Regions from separate parts of the Nocardioides sp. S5-5 genome, predicted to be linked through region 1. Evidence: predicted binding sites of a transcription regulator. Region 1 holds the regulator's gene; the other holds the start of a gene.

Region 1 (10,626 bases):
GCCGCGGTCGTACGCCGCCCGCTTCTGCGGGTCGGTGAGCACCTCGTAGGCGGCGGTGACCTGCTTGAACCGCTCCTGGCTCGCCGGGTCGGGGTTGACGTCCGGGTGGAGCTGGCGGGCGAGCTTGCGGTACGCCTTCTTGATCGTGTCGGCGTCCGCGTCGCGGGCGACGCCCAGCAGCTCGTAGGGGTCCTGGCTCACGTGTGTCGCTCTCTCAGCTCTCGTCGAGGATGCGGGAGACGTAGCGCGCGACCGCGCGCACCGCCGCCATCGTTCCGGGGTAGTCCATGCGGGTGGGGCCGACGATCCCGAGCGCGGCAAGCGCGTCGTCGGGGCCGTAGCCGGTGGCGACGACGCTGGTCGAGGCCAGATTCTCGTAGGGCCCCTCGGCGCCGATCCGCACCGTCACCGCGCCGCTGCCGGTCGCCTCGCCGAGCAGCTTGAGCAGCACCACCTGCTCCTCCAGCGCCTCGAGCAGTGGGCGGATCGAGGTGTCGAAGCTGTCGCCGAAGCGGGCCAGGTTCGCCGTACCGCCGACCACCACGCGCTCGTCGGAGCGGTGGTCGCTCATCGCCTCGACCAGGGTGTCGACCACGGCGACGGTGGGCGGCGAGCCGGTCGGGGCGCCGGTGTCGTCGCGGACCAGCGCGTCGAGGGCCGCGACGGCGTCGGCGATCACCTCGCCGGTGGCGGCGAGGTTGATCCGGGAGCGGAGGATGCCGAGCTCGTCGTCGTCGAGGTCGTCGTCGAGCTCGACCAGGCGCTGCTCGACCCGGCCGGAGCTGAGGATGAGCACCAGCAGCAGGCGCATCGGTGTCAGCGCGACCACCTCGATGTGACGCACGGTGGAGCGCGACAGGGTGGGGTACTGGACGACGGCGACCTGCCGGGTCAGCTGGGCAAGCAGCCGGACCGAGCGGTGGACGACGTCGTCGAGGTCGACCGCGCCCTCGAGGAAGCCCGCGATCGCCCGGCGCTCGGCCTGCGTGGTCGGCTTGACCGTGGAGAGCCGGTCGACGAAGAGCCGGTAGCCCTTGTCGGTCGGCACCCGACCCGCGCTGGTGTGGGGCTGGTGGAGGTAGCCCTCCTCCTCGAGCGCCGCCATGTCGTTGCGGATCGTGGCCGGCGAGACGTTGAGGTGGTGACGCTCCACGAGCGCCTTGGAGCCGACCGGCTCCTCGGTCGAGACGTAGTCCTCGACGATCGCCCGCAGCACGGCGAGCCTGCGCTCCTCCTGCATGCCCACCTCCTGCGACTTGGCACTCCATCATCGGGAGTGCCAATCCTAGCGCCGAGCCGGCCGAAAGCCCGGACCGGCGGCCACACCCTTCCTTCCATCCCGAGATTCAACTAGGTTAGGCTCACCTAATCTTCTCGTCCCGGATCTGCAAGGAGCGGACATGACGGTCGACCCCGGTCTCGACGTACGACGGCTCGCCGCGGCGGCGCGCAGCATCCTGGCCTGCCCCCAGGAGGTGCAGCTGGTCGTCGACGGCCTCGACGACGTGACCGCCGGGCTCGAGGACTCCGTGCTGGAGATGCAGGACCACGGCGGACGGCCGATGCTCTCCTGCCCCGCCTCCTCCGCCCTCGCGGTAGCCGCCACCGACCGGCGCGGCGCGCTGCTCACCGTCAGCAGCGGCCTGGGCAGCCCGCGCTCCACCGACCGGGACGCCATGCTCACCCTCTCCGGGCGCCTCGAGGCGCTCGGACTGGAGCAGTGCGAGTGCTGTGACGAGGTGCGGATGCGGGTCGGCCTCGAGCTGGACTTCGTGCTGCTCGCTCGGGCCAGCGCCCCCGACGACGCGCCGGACGAGACCCGCGTCCGGGTCCCGCTCACCGCCTTCACCTCCCCCGAGCACGACCTCAACCGGGGCTTCCTCCAACGCTCCACCGAGCACGCCAACCACTGCCACCAAGACGAGCTGCGCCGCGCCGTCGCCTCCCTGACGCAGACCCGCCTCGGCGAGGTCGTCGGCGTCCAGCTCACCGGCCTGGACGCCGAGGGCGTCGAGCTGCGCTGGGTGGACCTCACCGGCGCCCATCAGACCGTGCTGCGCTTCGCCCGGCCCGCCACGACCGCCCACGACCTGGGCGAGCTGCTGCGCACGGAGCTGCACGCCGGACTCTGCTGATCCTCGGAGATCGAGGAGGTCGCGCAGCAACCGGCACGAGACCCCCGTAGCCTGACGGCGTGCCGTTCACCGAGGTCGCGGACCGGGTCTGGGTCCGCCGCGTTCCGTCGTACGACGTCAACCTGGTCGCCGTCGGAGGCGAGCGCGGCCTGGTCGTGGTCGACACCCTGGCCACCGCCGCCGAGGCCCGGGCCGCCATCGCCGCGATCGGCGACCTGCGCGCCGGGCCGGTCGTCGCGGTCGTCAACACCCACGACCACTTCGACCACGTCCTCGGCAACGCCACCTTCCGGGAGCGGTACGAGGGCGTCCCGGTCCACGCGACCGAGGAGGCCGCCGCGCGCACCGACCCCGCCGCGCCCCCCGCCGGCCACACCTTCTCCAGCGCCGCCGTCATCGACCTCGGCGACCGCCAGGTCGAGCTGGTCCACCCCGGCCGCGGCCACACCGCGGGCGACCTGGTCGTGCGGGTCCCCGACGCCGACGTACTGCTCGCCGGCGACCTGGTCGAGGAGTCCGCACCGCCGTCCGTGGGCGCCGACTCGTGGCCGCTCGAGTGGCCGCAGACCCTCGACCTCGTCCTCGGCCTGACCACGCCCTCGACCGTCGTCGTCCCCGGTCATGGCGGCATCGTCGACCGGCGCTTCGTCGAGGACCAGTGCGACGACCTGCGCGCCGTCGCCGAGACGATCCGCGACCTCGCCGCCCGCGGCGTGCCCGAGGCCGAGGCACTCGCCTCCGCCGAGTGGCCGCTCCCCGTCGAGGCGCTGCACCACGCCATCGGGCGGGGCTACGCCCAGCTGCCCCGAGTGCGGCGCCAGCTGCCGTTGGCCTGAGACCCCGCGTGTTCAGGCCGCGAAGTGCGGGGGTTCGGCCTAGGCTGGTCCGTCGTGGATCGCTACGGGACCGACGTGCTGGCCGGCGACTGGAAGGTCCCCAAGCGGGGCCGGGCCGTGGAGACGGCGGCCGACGCCGGGCTCGTGGTCGAGGAGGTCACCACCGACTGGTGCGGCGAGATCGTGGCCGTCGACCGCGACCTCGACACCGTCACTCTCGAGGACCGGCACGGCAAGCGGCGCACCTTCCCGCTCGGCACCGGCTTCCTGCTGGAGGGCAAGCCGGTGATCCTGGTGCCGCCGATCACGCAGCCGGGCCCGGTCAAGCCCGCACGTACGGCGAGCGGCTCGATCGCCGTCCACGACGCGAAGGCGCGCGTGGCCCGCGCCAGCCGGATCTTCGTCGAGGGCCGCCACGACGCCGAGCTGGTCGAGAAGGTGTGGGGCGACGACCTGCGGATCGAGGGCGTGGTCGTGGAGTACCTCGGCGGCGTCGACGACCTCGCCGACCACCTGCGCGACTTCGAGCCCGGTCCGCAGCGACGGGTCGGCGTGCTGGTCGACCATCTGGTCGCCGGCTCCAAGGAGAGCCGGATCGCGCAGAACATCATGAAGTCGCCCGTCGGCAAGGACGTGCTGATCGTCGGGCACCCGTTCATCGACATCTGGCAGGCGGTCAAGCCGCAACGACTCGGATTCGAGGCGTGGCCGAAGGTGCCCCGGGGCATCGACTGGAAGAAGGGCACCTGTCAGCAGCTCGGCTGGCCGCACCGCGACCAGGCCGACATCGCCCGGGCGTGGAAGCACATCCTCGGTGGGGTGCGGGGGTTCCAGGACCTCGATCCGACGCTGCTCGGGCGGGTCGAGGAGCTGATCGACTTTGTAACTGCGTGACAGGACGCGATCAGTCCCACGAGGGGGTTTCGTCGCGCCGCCCGCCGTTTCTGGACGGAGGAGCGCGCGACCGAGGAACGAGGGAGCGCGCGGGGGAGGAAGAAACGGCGCCAAAAGGCGGCGCGACATGCGCGAGCGAAGCGAGCGCCGAAATGGCACCGTGAGTCGGTCACGAGACGCACCGACCCCGCCCCATTCACAGCCCCGAGCGGAACCGGTCCAGCACCTCGTCGACCCGTTCCCGGTCCCGCGCCTCCAACGGGATCAGCAGCTCGGTGACGACGTCGGTGAGCTCGGCGATGCGCCGGTTCAGCTGACGGTTCTCCTGCACCTCCTCCTCGAGCACCCGGACCCGCTCGCGCAGGCTGGCGTGCTCGCGGAGCCGGCGGCGGGCCAGGCGGGCCCGGTGGGCGAGATCGGTCATGACTCCTCCTGGGTGAGTGCGGGCGCCGGCCAGGCGGCGCGGATCCGGCACACGGCCGGGTCGGGCAGGTCGAACATGTCCTCGCCGGGACCGGTGGTGAGGCGCTCGACGAGGCCGCCGGCGGCCTCGATGCCGCGACGCACCACCTCGACCGGCGTACGGCGGATCAGGCCGTCGCTCGCACTCGGCTCACCCACCGCGAGCTCGAGGAACAGCCGGCCGCCGCCGGGCCGCAGCGCCATCCGGGCGAGCAGCCACAGCTGGTCGAGGGCGGCGGGGTCGAGACAGCCGACGAGATGGCGGGCGTAGAGGTGGTGGGGATCGCGGGCCAGGCGGGTGCCCAGCAGCAGGGTGGAGCGGAGCTCGCCGAGGATCAGCTGGTCCACCTCCAGCGCCACCCCGGTCCGACGGGCCCGGCGCCGGGCGACGCCGAGTGCGCCCCGCGAGAAGTCCAGGGCCGTGACCCGGCGCCCCGACGCGGCGAACCAGAGCGCGTCGCGGCCGGTTCCGGTGCCGAGATCGACCACCGGCAACGAGCCCAGCTGGGGCGCCACCCACTGCGCGAAGGAGGACGGCGTCCGCGGCACCGCGGCCCGCCGGGGGCCGTTGTGGAGCTCGGTCCAGCGGCCCATCTCGGTGCGGAAGCCGCGCAGCCACCCGTCGAGGCGCCGTACGCCGGCCGGCGGGTCGGCGTACCTGAAGGACGGGTCCGGGGTGCGCCAGTGCGGGCCGTACAGGAACGCGAGCATCGCCTCAGGGTCGCGCGGCGCGGGGAACTCGTGCCCGTGCAGGGTGATCGTCGAGAACGGCACGATCGCCTCCCGCGGGAGCCGGCCGCTGCGGTTGCCGAACTGGTAGAAGGTCCCGTCGATGTGGAACGCCGAGAACACGTCGATGTGGCAGACCCGGCCGTCGGACAGCGGCAGCAAGAGCTTGACGTCGCCGCCCGACATCCGCAGCACCCGCCAGCCGCGGGCCCGCATCGCGCGGGTGATCCGGTACGACTCGGTGACGATGTCGGCGGGCGAGGTGTGCTCGGAGAGGTAGCACAGGTCGGTGTCGGAGTCGTGCCCGAGCATCCGGCCCTCGCGCACCGCCCCGAGCAGCGCCCCGTAGTTGAGGTACGCCGCCACGCCGGCATGCTCGCGCAGGTCGTCGATCGCACGGCGGGTGCCGGCGAGGATCTCGTCGCGGACCGCCTCGTCGGTGGCGGCGAACGAGCGGGCCAGGTGGCCGACCTTGTCGACGCTGAGGCGGTGCCCGGACCCGTCGACCACGGCGAGCGGGCCCTCGCCGGAGCCGAGACCGACCTCGGCGTCGTACAGCACCGCGACGCCGGCGGCGTCGGTGACCCGGACCCGGCCGCGGCCGCTGAGGTGCGGGCGGAGCACGCCCGGCCACGGCACCAGCACTCCCCCGGTCGCGGGCCGGCCGTCGCGCGCCGGGGTCAGCGACCAGACGTAGTGGCCGTCGATCTCGACCACCAGGGGCGCAGGCCCGGGCGGCACCAGCAGGCCGTCGTCGGAGACGGCGACGCTCATGCCGTCGAGACTCCGCGGTGGGCGAGCGCCTTGCGCAGCGCGGTCGACGAGGTCTGCAGCGTGTAGGGGAAGTAGGTGACCTCGACGCCGAGGGCGGCCATCTGCTCCTCGAGGCGCCGTCCCTTGGCAGTGCCCTGCCAGTCGTCGCCCTTGAAGATCCGGTGGAAGCCGACGTCGCGCCAGGAGTCGGTCTTGTCGGCGGTGCTCTCGGCGTAGACGGCGTCGACGATGCCGATCGCCTCGACGATCTCGAGTCGCTCGGCGAGGGGCACGGTCGGGAGGACGCCCTTGGTCGCGAGGCACACCTCGTCGGCGACGATGCCGGCGACGAGCACGTCGCACCACTGCCGTGCCTGGCGCAGTGCGTTGAGGTGCCCGACGTGGAACAGGTCGAAGGCCCCCGGCACGTACCCGATGACCGGGCCGATCACGGAGTCGACGACGTCACCCGACTTCTTCATAAAGTCGAGTGTAACACTATAGTTAGTAGGAGTTCACGTCAGCAGCCGACGCACGACCCCGTCCGCGAGCAGACGGCCGCGCCGCGTGAGCACCACCCGGTCGGGCCGGTCCTCGACCAGTCCGTCGGCGACCAGACCCGGGAGCGCGGCGCGCCCCGCCTCCTCGAGCACGTCGACCGGCAGCCCGGACCGCAGCCGCACCTCCAGCAGCACCCGCTCCACGCGCCGGGTCTCCGCGTCCAGCACCTCGCGTGCATGGGCCGGCGTGACGCCCTCGGCCAGCCGGCCGGCGTACGCCGCCGGGTGCTTGACGTTCCACCAGCGCACCCCGCCGACGTGCGAGTGCGCGCCCGGCCCGATCCCCCACCAGTCCGCGCCCGCCCAATAGCCCAGGTTGTGGCGGCAGCGCGCGGCGTCGTCGCGCGCCCAGTTGGAGACCTCGTACCAGCCCAGTCCCGCGCCGGCCAGCCGCTCGTCGGCCTGGACGTACTTGTCGGCCAGGTCGTCGTCGTCCGGCATCGGCAGCTCGCCCCGGCGCACCCGGCGGGCCAGGGCGGTGCCGTCCTCGACGATGAGGGAGTACGCCGACACGTGGTCGGGGGCGCAGCCGAGCGCCGCCTCCAGGGTGTCCTCCCAGTCCTCGTTGCTCTCCCCGGGCGTGCCGTAGATGAGGTCCACGCTCACCTGCTCGAACCCGGCGGCCCGTGCCGCCTCGACCACGCCCGGCACCCGGCGCGGGTCGTGGGTGCGGTCCAGCACGGCCAGGACGTGCGGCACCGCGGACTGCACGCCGAAGGAGACCCGGGTGTAGCCGGCCTCTCGGAGCCGCTCGAGGTAGGCCAGGTCGACCGAGTCGGGGTTGGCCTCGGTGGTCACCTCCGCGTCCGGCGCCAGTCCGAACTCCTCGTCGATCGCCCGCAGCATCCGGCCCAGGTCCTCGGGCGGCAGCAGCGTCGGGGTGCCGCCGCCGAGGAAGACCGTGTCGACCGGCAGGTCGCGCCGGCCCAGCACCCGCCGGGCCAGGCGCACCTCGCGTACCGCCTGCGCGGCATACGACGACCGGGACACGCCGGGCCCGAGCTCCTCGGCGGTGTAGGTGTTGAAGTCGCAGTATCCGCAGCGCACCCGGCAGAACGGGACGTGGACGTAGAACGCCAACGGGCGCGCGCCCAGCTCCGCGAGCGCCCGCTCGGGGAGAGACCCGTCGGACGGGACGGGATCCCCCTCGGGCAATGCGGACGGCACCCGGCCATCCTCCCAGCCGACAGGTCAGACAGGGACATTCAGGGAGACGGTGTAGCCCTCGCGGTCGCAGTGCCACAGGTAGATCGCGGCCCCGGCGAGCGGGGTCACCTCGTCCCCGTCGAGGTCGTAGACCTTGAGCTTCACGGTGGTCGGGATGCCCTCGGCGACGCCGGAGGCGCTGCCGAAGCTCGACGTGAGGTCGCTGCGGACGACGCCGGACTCGCTCAGCACGTCGGGGCCGTTGCTGCCGTCGCCCGGGTACGGGCCGGCCGTCTCCTCGGGGATCTCGCCCTCCCCCACCTCGACGCTGCTGTCGCCGCCCATGCCGCCCATGCCGCCCGGGGGCGCGCCGTTCGGCGGCTGGCCCTGGCCCGTCGTACCGGACGATCCGGTCGTGCTGGAGGACGCGGCCGTGTCGTCGGCACCGCACGCGGTCAGCGCGGCGGCGGCGCCGACCCCGCCCAGCAGGCCGAGCAGGCTACGACGCGCCATGATCTTCGGCAGGTCGTGGGACAGCCCGAGGTCGTGCTCTTCGGTCTCGTCGACTCCGTGGTGGTGGCTCATGCCCTGAGTCTCGGGGCCGGGCCTGTGAGCCTGCTGTGTCAGCTGTAGAAGGACGCGATGAGGTCCTTGTTGTTGGTCTCGACGACGTTGCGCTTCACCTTCAGCGAGGGGGTGAGCTCACCGGACTCGATGGTCAGGTCGTGGTCGAGCAGCTTCCACTTCTTGATCGTCTCCCAGCGGTTGAGCTGGGCGTTGAGCTGGTCGACGTACTCCCCGACCATGGCCTGCACGGCGTCGTCGTTGACCAGGGCGGTGTAGTCCTTGCCGTCCTTGCCGTTCTCAGCGGCCCAGCCGGCGATGGCGTCGGGGTCGAGGGTGATCAGCGCGGAGACGAAGTTGCGCTCGGCGCCGAAGACCATGAACTGGCTGACGTAGGGGCAGATCGCCTTGAACTTGGCCTCGATCGCGGGTGGGGCGATGTACTTGCCGCCGGAGGTCTTGAAGAGCTCCTTGATCCGGCCGGTGATCGTGAGGAAGCCGTCGGCGTCGAGCTCGCCCTTGTCGCCGGTGCGCAGCCAGCCGTCCTCGGTGAGCGCCTCGCCGGTCGCCTCGGGGCGGTTGTGGTAGCCGGCCATGACGTGCGGCCCCTTGAGCTGGACCTCACCGCCCTCGCCGATGCGGACCTCGGTGCCGGGGAACGGCTGGCCGACGGTGCCGAGCTTGTAGGCATCGGGGTGGTTCACCGTCGCGCCGGCGGCGTTCTCGGTCATGCCGTAGCCCTCGAGGATCAGCACGCCGGCCGCATGGAACCAGGCGGCGATGTCGGCGTTGAGCGCGGCCGAGCCGGAGATGAAGAACTTCACCCGGCCGCCGAAGCGCTCGCGGACCTTGCTGAAGACGAGCTTGTCGAAGAGCGCGTGCTGCACCTTGAGCGGCAGCGGCACGGACCTCCCGGCGAGCCTCAGCGCGTCGACCTTGCGGCCGACCTCGAACGCCTTGAGGAAGATCTTCTCCTTGGCACCGCCCTCGGCGGCCTGCATGGTCACGATCCGCGCGTGCGCCTTCTCGAAGATGCGCGGCGCGGCGCCCATGAAGGTCGGCTTCACGATGCCGAGGTTGTCGACGATCTTGTCGACCCGGCCGTCGATCGCGGTCGCGAAGCCGCAGGCGAGCTGGGTGGAGAGCAGCACCTTGCCGAAGGAGTGGGCCATCGGCAGCCAGAGGAACTGCAGGTCGTCCTCATGGAGGATGTCCTGGGCCTTGATCGCCTCGCCCTCGAACACCCAGGCACGATGCAGCGTCCGCACGCCCTTGGGCTTGCCGGTGGTTCCGGAGGTGTAGATCAGGGTCGCGAGCTGATCGGGTCCGATCGCCTTCGCGACCACGTCGACCGCGTCGGCGTTCGTGACGAGGTGCGCGTCGCCGAGCTCGGCGAGCTGGTCGAGCGAGATCACCCAGTCCTCGTCAGCACCGTCCGCGAGTGCCGCCTCGAAGCTGACCACCTTCGTCAGCTCGGGGAGCTCGGCGCGGTGCTCGCGCAGCTTGGCCAGCTGGGTCTCGTCCTCGGCGAACACGATCCGGCACGCCGAGTCGCTGAGGATGTACGCCGTGTCCTCGCCGCCCGTCGACGAGTACACCGTCGTGGTGGCACCACCCGCGCACATCACCGCCAGGTCGGCCAGGATCCACTCGTAGCGGGTGGACGACGCGATGCCGACCCGTTGCTCGGACTCCAGGCCGAGCGCGAGCAGGCCCGCCGCGAGGCGGCGTACCCGGTCACCGGCCTGACGCCAGGTCACCGACTCCCACGCCTCACCCCGCGGGAAGCGGAAGGCCTCCCGGTCGGCACTCCTCTCGACCCGGTCGAGGAACTGCACCGCGCAGTTCGCCGGCATGTGCTCGAGGAAATTGGTGTCGTGAATGATGGGCATGACGCTCCCTGCGTTGCTCGTCTGCTCGTCCAAGACCGGTGTGACTGAGCAGTAACCTAGGCCACCGGCTCCGCCGGGGGTAGCGAACCGGCCGTCCTCTGGACGAATTCCTCGGCTTTGTCGCGGACCTTGGGCAGCAGGCCCTCGACCACCAGCAGGTCCGGAAGCCGGCTGCGGTCGGTGTTGAGCGCCACGAACATGTCCCGGATCGTGCGGCCGTGACCCGGCGCGTGGACCACCTCGAGCTGATCGCCGGGGGCGATGATGCCCGTCTCCAGCACCCGCAGGTAGGGACCCGGGCGCGCCTCGCGCGTGAACCTCTTGACCCAGGCCCGCGGATCGTAGCCGCTCTCGCCCATCCAGCCCTTGAAGTCGTTGCAGGGCGTGCGCACGTAGACCGCCTCCAGCAGCACACCCACCCCGGGCTCCCCCACCCGCAGCCGGGTCCCGATCTCCAGGCCGTTGAGGTCGATCCCCTCGGTGGTCAGGTTCTCGCCGAACTGGCCGTCGCGGATCGGCACTCCGAGCTCGGCCTCCCAGAAGTCGAGGTCCTCGCGGGCGTAGGCGTAGACCGCCTGGTCGGGCCCACCGTGGTGCTGGGTGTCGGAGACCGAGTCGCCGTCGATCCCGAGCTCGTGGACCGCGACCGGGGCGG
Region 2 (10,626 bases), 690 kb from region 1:
GCGTCGACGCCCTTGGCCTTGCCCAGTGCCGCCCCGAAGGCGGCCAGCTGGTCGGGCGTGACGTCGGCGCCGTCGGCGTCCACCAGCACCGGCACCGGCTCGGCCGCGCCGGCCGAGAAGTGCTCGGTGAAGGTCGTCATCGCCTCGGTGGACTCGACGCCCTTGGGCAGGCTGGAGTTGAAGTCGAAGGACGGATTGAAGCTGAGCGCGAAGATCGCCAGCACCGTCATCGCGCCACCCGAGACCAGCGCGGTCAGGCCGGGACGACGTCCGACGGTGTTGCCGAGCTTGATGAAGGTGCCGTGCTTGGGCTCCTTCTGCCACGCCTTCGACGGCCAGAACAGGGCCTTGCCGAGCAGGGAGACGACGGCCGGCACCAAGGTGAGCGCGGCGAGCAGGGTGACGAACACGGCGATCGCCAGCGCCGGGCCGATCGCCCGGAAGATGCTGAGCGAGCTGAGGATCAGCGCCATGAAGGCCACGATCACGGCACCACCGGCCGAAGCGATCGCCTCACCGGCGCGGTCGAGGCTGTAGACGACCGAGTCCTTGACGGGGGCTCCGGTGCGCAGGCGCTCGCGGTGGCGGAACAGGAAGAACAGGATGTAGTCGGTGCCGACGCCGTACAGGACGACGATCAGGATCTGCTGGACCGAGGCGTCGGCCTTGAGGTCGAAGATGTCGTTGGCCCAGGCGATGGCGCCGGTGGCGATCGAGGAGACCAGGCCGACCACGACGATCGGCAGCAGGCAGATCAGCACGCTGCGGAAGATCAGGGCGAGCAGTCCGACGATGAGCACGACGGTCGCGATGCCGACGATGAGCAGGGTGTCGGCGCTGGACTCCTGGGAGTCGAGGCCCTGGGGCACCGCGCCGGTGGCGCGGATCTCGAGGTCGGTGCCGGTGACGAGCTTCTCGACGTCCTTGCGCAGCAGCTTGGCGTCGTCCATCGCCTGGGTGTCGTAGCCGGTGGCTCCGTCGGCCAGCGGCAGCACCGCGAACATCACCGTGCCGTCCTCGGAGAGGTTCGGCGCCCCGGTCTCGCCCTGGGTGATGACCAGCGGCTGGAAGGTCTTCGGGCCGAGCTCGGGGCCGAGCTTCGCGGCGATGTCGGCGACCGTGGCCTGGTCGTCGGACGTCAGCTTCTCGTGGTCCTTGCGCTCGATCACCAAGATCGCGCCGGGCGAGAAGGAGTCGGAGAACTTGGCGTCCTGGAGCTTCAGCGCCTGGATCGACTCGTAGTGGTCGGGGAGGAACTCCGAGTTGTCCTGGGTCGACTCCAGGGCCGGAGCGGTGGCGCCGACGACCACGGCGATGAGCACCCAGGCGGCGATGACGTACCAACGGAAACGGGTCACGAAGCGACCGAGCGCAGCGAACATGACAGGAACGCTATCGGCGCTCGGGTGCGCCGGGCCACCGACTTTGGTAGGACCTCGCCGCCGTACACCAGGGTGCCTCTGGCACTCCCTTGCAGAGAGTGCTAGTTTCGTTTCTGGCACTCTCACCGCGAGTGTGCCAACGCAGGTCACCTGCAGGACACACCCAGACAGTCTTAGAAAGTGGAGGTCGACATCGTGTCGGTCAACATCAAGCCGCTCGAGGACCGGATCGTCGTCAAGCCCCTCGAGGCCGAGCAGACCACCGCCTCGGGTCTGGTCATCCCCGACACCGCCAAGGAGAAGCCCCAGGAGGGCGAGGTCCTGGCCATCGGCCCCGGCCGCATCGACGACAACGGCAACCGCGTCCCGCTCGACGTCGCCGTCGGTGACAAGGTCATCTACAGCAAGTACGGCGGCACCGAGGTCAAGTACGCCGGCGACGAGTACCTCATCCTCTCGGCCCGCGACGTCCTCGCGGTCATCGCCTGACCTGAGCCTCGCATCGCCCGGGACGTCCGCATCCGTGCGTGACGCCCCGGGCGTTCGGCTTTCCATCTAAGGAGCTAGCAGCATGCCCAAGATCCTGGAGTTCGACGAGAACGCCCGGCGCGCCCTCGAGCGCGGCGTCGACGCCCTCGCCAACACCGTCAAGGTGACCCTCGGCCCCAAGGGCCGCTATGTCGTACTCGACAAGAAGTGGGGCGCCCCGACCATCACCAACGACGGCGTGACCGTCGCGCGTGAGGTCGAGCTGGACGACCCGTTCGAGAACCTCGGTGCCCAGCTCACCAAGGAGGTCGCGACCAAGACCAACGACGTCGCCGGCGACGGCACGACCACCGCCACCGTCCTCGCGCAGGCGCTGGTCCACGAGGGCCTGCGGGCCGTCGCGGCGGGCGTCAACCCGATGGGCCTCAAGCGCGGCATGGACGCCGCCGCCGCGGCGGTGGGCGACGCCCTCAAGGCTGCCGCCCGCGACGTCGACGACGCCCAGGACATCGCCTCCGTGGCGACCGTCTCCTCGCGCGACAGCCACATCGGCGAGCTGCTCGCCGAGGCCTTCGGCAAGGTCGGCAAGGACGGCGTCATCACCGTCGAGGAGTCCAACACCCCCTCGACCGAGCTCGAGTTCACCGAGGGCATGCAGTTCGACAAGGGCTACATCTCGGCGTACTTCGTCACCGACGCCGAGCGTCAGGAGGCCGTCCTCGACGACCCGTACATCCTCATCCACCAAGGCAAGATCGGCGCGATCGCCGACCTGCTGCCGCTGCTGGAGAAGGTCGTGCAGAGCGGCAAGCCGCTGTTCATCCTCGCCGAGGACGTCGAGGGCGAGGCGCTCTCGACCCTGGTCGTCAACAAGATCCGCGGCGCGTTCAACGCCGTCGCGGTGAAGGCTCCGGCCTTCGGCGACCGCCGCAAGGCGATCCTGCAGGACATCGCGGTGCTCACCGGCGCTCAGGTCATCGCGCCCGAGGTCGGCCTCAAGCTCGACCAGGTCGGTCTCGACGTCCTCGGCCAGGCCCGCCGGATCGTGATCACCAAGGACAACACCACGATCGTCGACGGCGCCGGCTCCGAGACCGAGGTGTCGGGCCGCGTCGAGCAGATCAAGAAGGAGATCGAGGCCTCCGACTCCGACTGGGACACCGAGAAGCTCCAGGAGCGGCTGGCCAAGCTCTCCGGCGGCGTCGTGGTGATCAAGGTCGGCGCGCACACCGAGGTCGAGCTCAAGGAGAAGAAGCACCGGATCGAGGACGCCGTCTCCGCGACGCGCGCCGCGATCGAGGAGGGCATCGTCCCCGGAGGTGGCTCCGCGCTGGTCCACGCCGTGTCGGTCCTCGACGACGACCTCGGCCTCACCGGTGACGAGGCGTTCGGTGTCCGCATCGTCCGCAAGGCTGCCGACGAGCCGCTGCGCTGGATCGCCGAGAACGGTGGCGAGAACGGCTACGTCATCACCAACAAGGTGCGCGAGCTCGGTGTCGGCAACGGCTACAACGCCGCGACCGGCGAGTACGGCGACCTGGTCGCCCAGGGCGTCATCGACCCGGTCAAGGTGACCCGCTCGGCCCTCGCCAACGCGGTCTCCGTCGCCGGCATGCTGCTCACGACCGAGACCCTGGTCGTGGAGAAGCCGGTCGAGGAGGAGCCCGAGGCGGCCGGTCACGGCCACGGGCACGGCCACGGCCACTGAGCCCCGCTCACCCCTGTCCGGCCCGGCGTCCTCCTCGGAGGGCGCCGGGCCGGTCTGTTTCGCCGACCCGGCGCAAAGTGACGCATCACTTTGGGCCGGCTCGCTGATGGGGAGACCGGTGCGAAACATCGATGATCGCGCCGCGTGACCTTCGTCCGGCATAGTGTGGGCATGCTGTGGCGTGTGCGAGCCGGACTGCCCGACCGCCCCGGAGCCCTGGCGGAGCTGGCGGCAGCCTGCGGCCGGGCCGGGGTCAACATCCAGACCGTCCAGGTCTTCCCCGAGGGGACCTCGGTGACCGACGAGCTGGTCCTGCAGGTGCCCCCGGACTGGACCGCCGAGCAGCTCCATGAGCTGGTCGGTGCGGCGGGTGGCGAGTCGGTGGGCGCCGTACCGGTGACATCGGCGGCGCTCGAGGACCAGCCGACCCGCTATGTGCAGGCGGTGCGCGCGATCATCGCGCAGCCGGCGCGGTTCCCGGAGGTGGCGGCGCACCTGTTCGACGCCGACGTCGCGCCCAGCGACGGGTCCGAGGACGTGCTGGAGATGACGATCGGCGCCTCGACCACGATCCAGGTACGCCGTGACACGCCCTTCACCTCGATCGAGCGGGCCCGGGCCGCGGCGCTGGCCGAGCTCGTCGGGGAGGTGCTCGACGCGCAGGTGCCGCCGGCGCCGCAGCAGCCGGCGGCGGGCGATCCCGACTTCGTCACGACGGGCGCCGTCGTGTCCGCGCTCGCCGCGGGCAAGGTGGCCGGCCGGGCCGAGTTCACCTCGACGGAGGGCGACGAGCCGTGGCCGGTGGACCTGTGGGTCGACCCGGCCTGGCACCGCCGCGGCGTCGGCACCCGGCTGCTCGCCGACGTCGCCCGCGCGGCGCGCTCGGCGGGCGCGGAGGAGATCGTGCTGACCGCGCCCTCGGACACCAAGGCGGTGCTGCCGATGGTGCTGGCGGCCGGCATGCGCGGGCGGATCCGGATGGCGGGGGAGTCCCTCACCGTGCGGATCGCCCTCACCGACCTGCGTCGCTGAGCCGGTGCGTGTGGCGGACCTGACACCCGCCACGACTTTGTGAACGCATTCACAAGCGCTACGGTCGAGGAGTGCTGACCCCCCACGTCGTCACCGCCCTCACCCGCCTCGCCACCGAGGCGGAGCCCCCCGGCCTGTTGCCCGCCCGCGAGCAGATGGCGCTCTCGCTCGGCTGGCACATCGTGCTGGCCTGCTTCGGCGTCGCGTTCCCCGCGATGATCTTCGTGATGCACCTGCGCGGCATCCGCCGCGACGACCCGGTCGCGCTCGGTCTCGCCAGGCGCTGGGCCAAGGTGTCCGCCGTGCTCTTCGCCATCGGCGCGGTCTCCGGCACCGTCCTCAGCTTCGAGATGGGCCTGCTGTGGCCCGGCCTGATGGGGACCTACGGCGACGTGCTCGGCCTGCCCTTCGCCTTCGAGGGCCTGGCGTTCTTCCTGGAGGCGATCTTCCTCGGCATCTACCTCTACGGCTGGGGCCGGATGCCACCGACGCGGCACGTGCTGATGGTGCTCCCGATGGCGGTCACCGGGATCATCGGCGCCTACTGCGTGCTGGCGGTCAACGCCTGGATGAACGTGCCGACCGGCTTCGACATCGTCGGCGGCGAGGTCACGAACGTGCAGCCGTGGGCGGTGCTGTTCAACCAGCACGCCTTCCTCCAGTTCGCGCACATGTGGGTCGGCGCCTACATGCTCGTCGGCTTCACCATCGCCGGCGTGTACGCGGTCGGCATGCTCCGCGGCCGTCGCGACGCCCACCACCGGCTCGGCTTCCTGGTCCCCTTCGTCTTCGCGTCGATCGCCGCGGTCACCCAGCCCTTCGTCGGGCACGTCCTCGGCTTCGGCCTCGACGAGCGCCAGCCGGCCAAGCTGGCGGCCTTCGAGCTCGCCGAGACCACCGAGAGCCCCTCGCCCCTGCGGCTCGGGGGCGTCCTGGTCGACGGCGAGGTGAAGTGGTCGATCGACATCCCGCGGCTGGGCTCGCTGATCGCGATGAACTCGCCCGACAGGCCGGTCCCCGGGCTCGACACCATCCCGGAGAAGGACCGGCCGCCGGTCAACCTGACGCACCTGGCCTTCCAGACCATGGTCGGCATCGGCACCCTGCTCGCCGCCACGGTCGTGCTCTTCTGGTTCCAGCGCCGACGCGGGCGCGACCTGCTCGAGAGGAGGTGGTTCCTGCGCTTCGCCGCGGCCGCCGGCCCGCTGGCGGTGGTCGCCCTCGAGGCCGGCTGGATCGCCACCGAGGTCGGCCGCCAGCCCTGGATCGTGTACGACGTCATGCGCACCACCGACGCTGTCGGCGACTACACCGCCGGCCTGTGGTGGCTGCTCGGCATCAGCACCGTCGTCTACACCGCGATGACGGTCGGCGCGGTCGTCGTCCTGCGCTCGATGGCCCGCCGCTGGCGGGCCGGTGACGCCGACCTGCCGAGCCCCTACGCGCCGGAGGTCTCGTCGTGACCCTCGAGCTCGCCGTCGCCGCGGCGCTCTTCGTCGGCGTCATCGCGTACGCCGTGCTCGGCGGCGCCGACTTCGGCTCCGGCTTCTTCGACCTCACCGCCGGCAGCAGCAGGCGTGGCGCCGAGCTGCGCACCCTCGTGGACCACAGCATCGGGCCGGTCTGGGAGGCCAACCACGTCTGGCTGATCTACGTGCTGGTGATCTGGTGGACCGGCTTCCCCGAGTCCTTCGCGGCCGCGATGTCGACGCTGGTCCTCCCGCTGCTCCTCGCCCTGCTCGGGATCGTGCTGCGCGGCGCGAGCTTCGCGTTCCGCAAGTACGCCGCCACGCTCGCCCAGGCCCGGCTGTTCGGCATCGTGTTCGCCACCTCGTCGATCATCACGCCGTTCTTCCTCGGCACCGTCGCGGGCGCGATCGCCTCCGGGCGGGTCCCGCTCGACGGCACCGGCGACCGCTGGTCGTCGTGGGTGAACCCGACCTCGCTGTTCGGGGGCGTGATCGCGGTCGGCACCTGCGCCTTCCTCGCCGGCGCCTTCCTGGTCGCCGACGCCCGTCGCAGCGGGCAGGACCGGCTCGCCGACGAGCTGCGCGTGCGCGCCCTCGGCGTCGGCGCGGCCACCGGCGCGATCGTGTTCGCCGCGCTGGTCCCGCTCGACCACGACGCCCCGACGCTGGCCGCCGGGCTCGAGGGCCGCGCCGCGCCGCTCGTCGTGCTCGCCGGCCTGGCCGGTCTCGCCACGATGGTGCTGCTCTGGACCCGGCGGTACGCCGTCGCGCGGATCACGGCCGTCCTCGCCGTCGCCGCCGTGGTCTCGGGGTGGGGCGTGGGCCAGTACCCGTGGCTGCTCGTGGACGAGGTGACCATCGCCGACGCGGCGGGGGCGACCGCGACCCTGCAGGGGCTGCTCGTCGCCGTCGGGCTGGCGGTGGTGGTCGTCGTACCGCCGCTGGCCTATCTGTTCCGGCTCACCCAGTCGGAGGAGTGGTCGCGCCCCGATCACTGACCGTTCGGTGCGGCCGGGTGGTTGCCCAGGCGCCACCCGCCCAGCGGCAGCTGGAGCGCCGGCGCGGGTCCCCAGGTGCCGGGGGCGTACGGCTCGACCGGCGGGCGGCGGTCGAGCACGGGCTGGAAGATCTCCCAGAGCCGATCGACCTCCTCGGAGCTGATGAACAGCGTCCGGTCGCCGCGCATCACGTCGAGGAGCAGTCGCTCGTAGGCCTCCAGCGGGTCGGCGCCGGGGACGTCGCCGACGAGGTCGAGCCGGAACACGCCCTCCACGAGGGCCATGTCGGGGCCGGGCCGCTTCGCGCGCACGTCGATCGCGATCCGGGGCTGGTCGGCCAGGTCGATGACCAGCTCGTTGGGTGCCGGGATCCCGCCGTCCTCGGGCTTGAGCCAGCGGTGCCGCGGGTCGCGGAAGCGGACGGTGATGGTGCGGCTGCCCTCGGCCAGGGCCTTGCCGGTGCGCAGGTAGAACGGGACGTCGCGCCAGCGGTCGTTGTCGATCCAGACCTCGGCGGCGACGAAGGTCTCCACCGGGGAGTCGGCGGCGACGTCGGGCTCGTCGCGGTAGCCGTCGTACTGCCCGAACACGACCCGCTCGGGGTCGATCGGCCGGACCGCGGAGAAGGTCGCGGCCTTCGCGGCGCGGATCGCGGACGCGCGGAACGCGTGGGGGTCCTCGAGCGCGACGAAGCCGAGCAGCTGGGCCAGGTGGGTGGTGACCATGTCGCGCAGGCAGCCGGTGCCCTCGTAGAAGCTGCCGCGGCCCTCGACCGTGAGCCTCTCCGGCACGTCGATCTGCACCGACTCGATCGAGTGGCGGTTCCACGCGGGCTCGAACAGGCCGTTCGCGAAGCGCAGCGCGAGGATGTTCTGCACGGCCTCCTTGCCGAGGAAGTGGTCGATCCGGAACACCTGGTCGCCGTCGAACGCCGAGGACAGCACGGCCTGCAGGTCGCGGGCGGTCGCGAGGTCGGTGCCGAACGGCTTCTCGGTGACCAGCCGCGAACGGGCGACCAGGTCCTCGCGATCGAGCATCCCGACCATGCCCTTGACCGCGCCGGGCGGGACCGACAGATAGAGCAGCCGGCGCACGTCGCCCAGCAGGCAGCCGCAGGTCGCCAGGATCCGGTCCTCGGCCTCCTCGACCGCCCGGGCCAGCGCGCTGCCGTCGTCGGCGGAGGACGCGACGAAGCGGGTCCGCTCGAGCAGCGGCCCGGCCACGGACTCGTCGACGTCGCCGACGAACTCGGCCAGCGCGTCTCGCACGTGACGCCGGAAGTCGTCGTCGCTGCCGGGGGAGTGGCGCCCGCTGCCGATCACCTCGACGTGGTCGGGCAGCCGGCCGGCGGCGGCCAGCCGGTAGAGGCCGGGGAAGAGCTTTCGGGCGGCCAGGTCGCCGGTCGCGCCGAACAGGACGAGGACGTGCGGGGACAAGTCGGAGGCCACGCCCCCAGCCTCTCGGACCCGTCAAGGGGTGAGCCCGATCACGGCCTAGACTGGTCGGGTGGAGGTCCCCGACAAGTTCGCCGCGCTCGGTCTCACCTACGACGACGTCCTGCTGCTGCCCGGTCATTCCGACCTGGCGCCGGACGAGATCGACACCACCTCGCGGCTGACCCGCGAGATCTCCCTCAAGTCGCCGCTGGTCAGTGCCGCGATGGACACGGTGACCGAGTCGCGGATGGCCATCGCCATGGCGCGCCAGGGCGGCATCGGGATCCTGCACCGCAACCTGTCCGCCGAGGAGCAGGCCTACCAGGTCGACCTCGTGAAGCGGACCCAGACCGGCATCATCTCCAACCCGGTCACCATCGGCCCCGACGCGACGCTCGAGGAGCTCGACCGGATCTGCGGCGAGTACCGCGTCTCCGGACTCCCCGTCGTCGACGCCGACAACCGCCTGCTCGGCATCTGCACCAACCGCGACCTGCGCTTCACCCCCGTCGCGGAGTGGGCGACCACCAAGGTCGACGAGGTGATGACGCCGATGCCGCTGTTCACCGGCGCCGTCGGCATCAGCCGCGACGAGGCGACCGCGCTGCTGCGCAAGCACAAGCGCGAGCGGCTCCCGCTGGTCGACGACCAGGGGCGGCTCGGCGGCCTGATCACGGTCAAGGACTTCGTGAAGTCCGAGCAGTTCCCGCTCGCCTCCAAGGACGGCGACGGTCGGTTGATGGTCGGCGCCGCGATCGGCTACTTCGGCGACGCCTGGGAGCGGGCCACCGGCCTGATCGAGGCGGGTGTCGACGTCCTCGTCGCCGACACCGCGCACGGCCACGTCACCCTGCTGCTCGACATGGTCCGCCGGCTCAAGTCCGACCCGGCCACCAAGCACGTCCAGGTCATCGGCGGCAACGTCGCCACCCGCGAGGGCGCCCAGGCGTTCGTCGACGCCGGCGCGGACGCGGTGAAGGTGGGCTTCGGGCCCGGCTCGATCTGCACGACGCGCGTGGTCACCGGCTGCGGCGTCCCCCAGGTCACCGCGGTCTACGAGGCCTCCCTCGCGGCCGGGCCGGCCGGCGTCCCGGTCATCGCCGACGGCGGCCTGCAGCAGTCCGGCGACATCGCCAAGGCCATCGTCGCCGGCGCCGAGTCGGTGATGATCGGCTCCATGCTCGCCGGCTGCGAGGAGTCGCCCGGCGAGGTCGTCTTCCACCAGGGCAAGCAGTACAAGGCCTACCGCGGCATGGGCTCGCTCGCCGCGATGTCCTCGCGCGGCAAGAAGTCCTACTCCAAGGACCGCTACTTCCAGGCCGAGGTCACCAGCGACGACAAGATCGTCCCGGAGGGCATCGAGGGCCGGGTCGCCTACAAGGGCCCGCTCGCCGGCGTCGCCCACCAGCTGCTCGGCGGCCTGTCCCAGTCGATGTTCTACGTCGGCGCGCAGACCATCCCCGAGCTGCAGGAGAAGGGCCGGTTCATCCGGATCACCTCGGCCTCGCTCAAGGAGAGCCACCCGCACGACATCGAGATGACCGTCGAGGCGCCCAACTACCACCGGTGACCACCGCTGTGCGGCGGCCTGTGGATGAGTTCGGCTAGTGTCGGCCATCTGAGGTGTACTTCCTGACGACCTGATCTCGGGTCCGTCCTGGAAGGAGAACCGATGTGTCCGTCGCACTCGCTGGAGATCCTGTGGAAACACTGCTGCGCATCCCCATGTCGTACGAGGAGTACCAGGCGCTGCCCGAGCATCCCCGTGCGGAATGGGTCGACGGGATCGTGGTCATGAGCCCGCAGTCGCCTTCCGTCCGCCACCAGCAGGCGGCAAGACGACTGGCGAACGTGGTGGAGGACGCGCTGCCCATGCTGACGGTCGTCGAGGCGGTTGACGTGCGTCTGCCGCGCAACCGCGAGCGGGTTCCGGACATCGTGGTGACGCTCGTCGAACCGGAGTCGCTGCCGATCGAGGCGGCCGAGCAGCCGCCGATCCTGGTGGTGGAGGTGCTCTCGCGCTGGACGCGGGGCGAGGACCTGCTCCGCAAGGCGCCGGAGTACGCCGAGGCGGGGATCGGTCAGTACTGGGTCGTCGACACCGACACTCGC

The links. Region 1 encodes HrcA, which represses chaperone genes, less so after heat shock. Its sites were predicted from a motif close to TTGGCACTCGNNNNNNNCGAGTGCCAA; they were not measured.
Region 2: a site for HrcA is predicted at 1,461-1,487, ahead of groES (co-chaperone GroES). Genes of this name have one in related genera too.

The regions. Positions count from the first base shown of each region.
Region 1 is NZ_CP199913.1:1,806,359-1,816,984, reverse strand. Features, by position in the region: gene dnaJ (molecular chaperone DnaJ) at 1-201, opposite strand, end outside; gene hrcA (heat-inducible transcriptional repressor HrcA) at 215-1,240, opposite strand; gene ACUP6Y_RS08560 (DUF2470 domain-containing protein) at 1,401-2,135, shown strand; gene ACUP6Y_RS08555 (MBL fold metallo-hydrolase) at 2,195-2,971, shown strand; gene ACUP6Y_RS08550 (DUF3097 domain-containing protein) at 3,026-3,865, shown strand; gene ACUP6Y_RS08545 (DUF6752 domain-containing protein) at 4,062-4,289, opposite strand; gene ACUP6Y_RS08540 (class I SAM-dependent methyltransferase) at 4,286-5,830, opposite strand; gene ACUP6Y_RS08535 (adenylyltransferase/cytidyltransferase family protein) at 5,827-6,291, opposite strand; gene hemW (radical SAM family heme chaperone HemW) at 6,325-7,536, opposite strand; gene ACUP6Y_RS08525 (hypothetical protein) at 7,561-8,100, opposite strand; gene ACUP6Y_RS08520 (AMP-dependent synthetase/ligase) at 8,139-9,971, opposite strand; gene ACUP6Y_RS08515 (MOSC domain-containing protein) at 10,028-10,626, opposite strand, start outside.
Region 2 is NZ_CP199913.1:1,113,350-1,123,975, forward strand. Features, by position in the region: gene ACUP6Y_RS05290 (MMPL family transporter) at 1-1,382, opposite strand, end outside; gene groES (co-chaperone GroES) at 1,578-1,871, shown strand; gene groL (chaperonin GroEL) at 1,954-3,579, shown strand; gene ACUP6Y_RS05305 (GNAT family N-acetyltransferase) at 3,751-4,611, shown strand; gene ACUP6Y_RS05310 (cytochrome ubiquinol oxidase subunit I) at 4,683-6,074, shown strand; gene ACUP6Y_RS05315 (cytochrome d ubiquinol oxidase subunit II) at 6,071-7,078, shown strand; gene zwf (glucose-6-phosphate dehydrogenase) at 7,072-8,526, opposite strand; gene guaB (IMP dehydrogenase) at 8,585-10,084, shown strand; gene ACUP6Y_RS05330 (Uma2 family endonuclease) at 10,216-10,626, shown strand, end outside.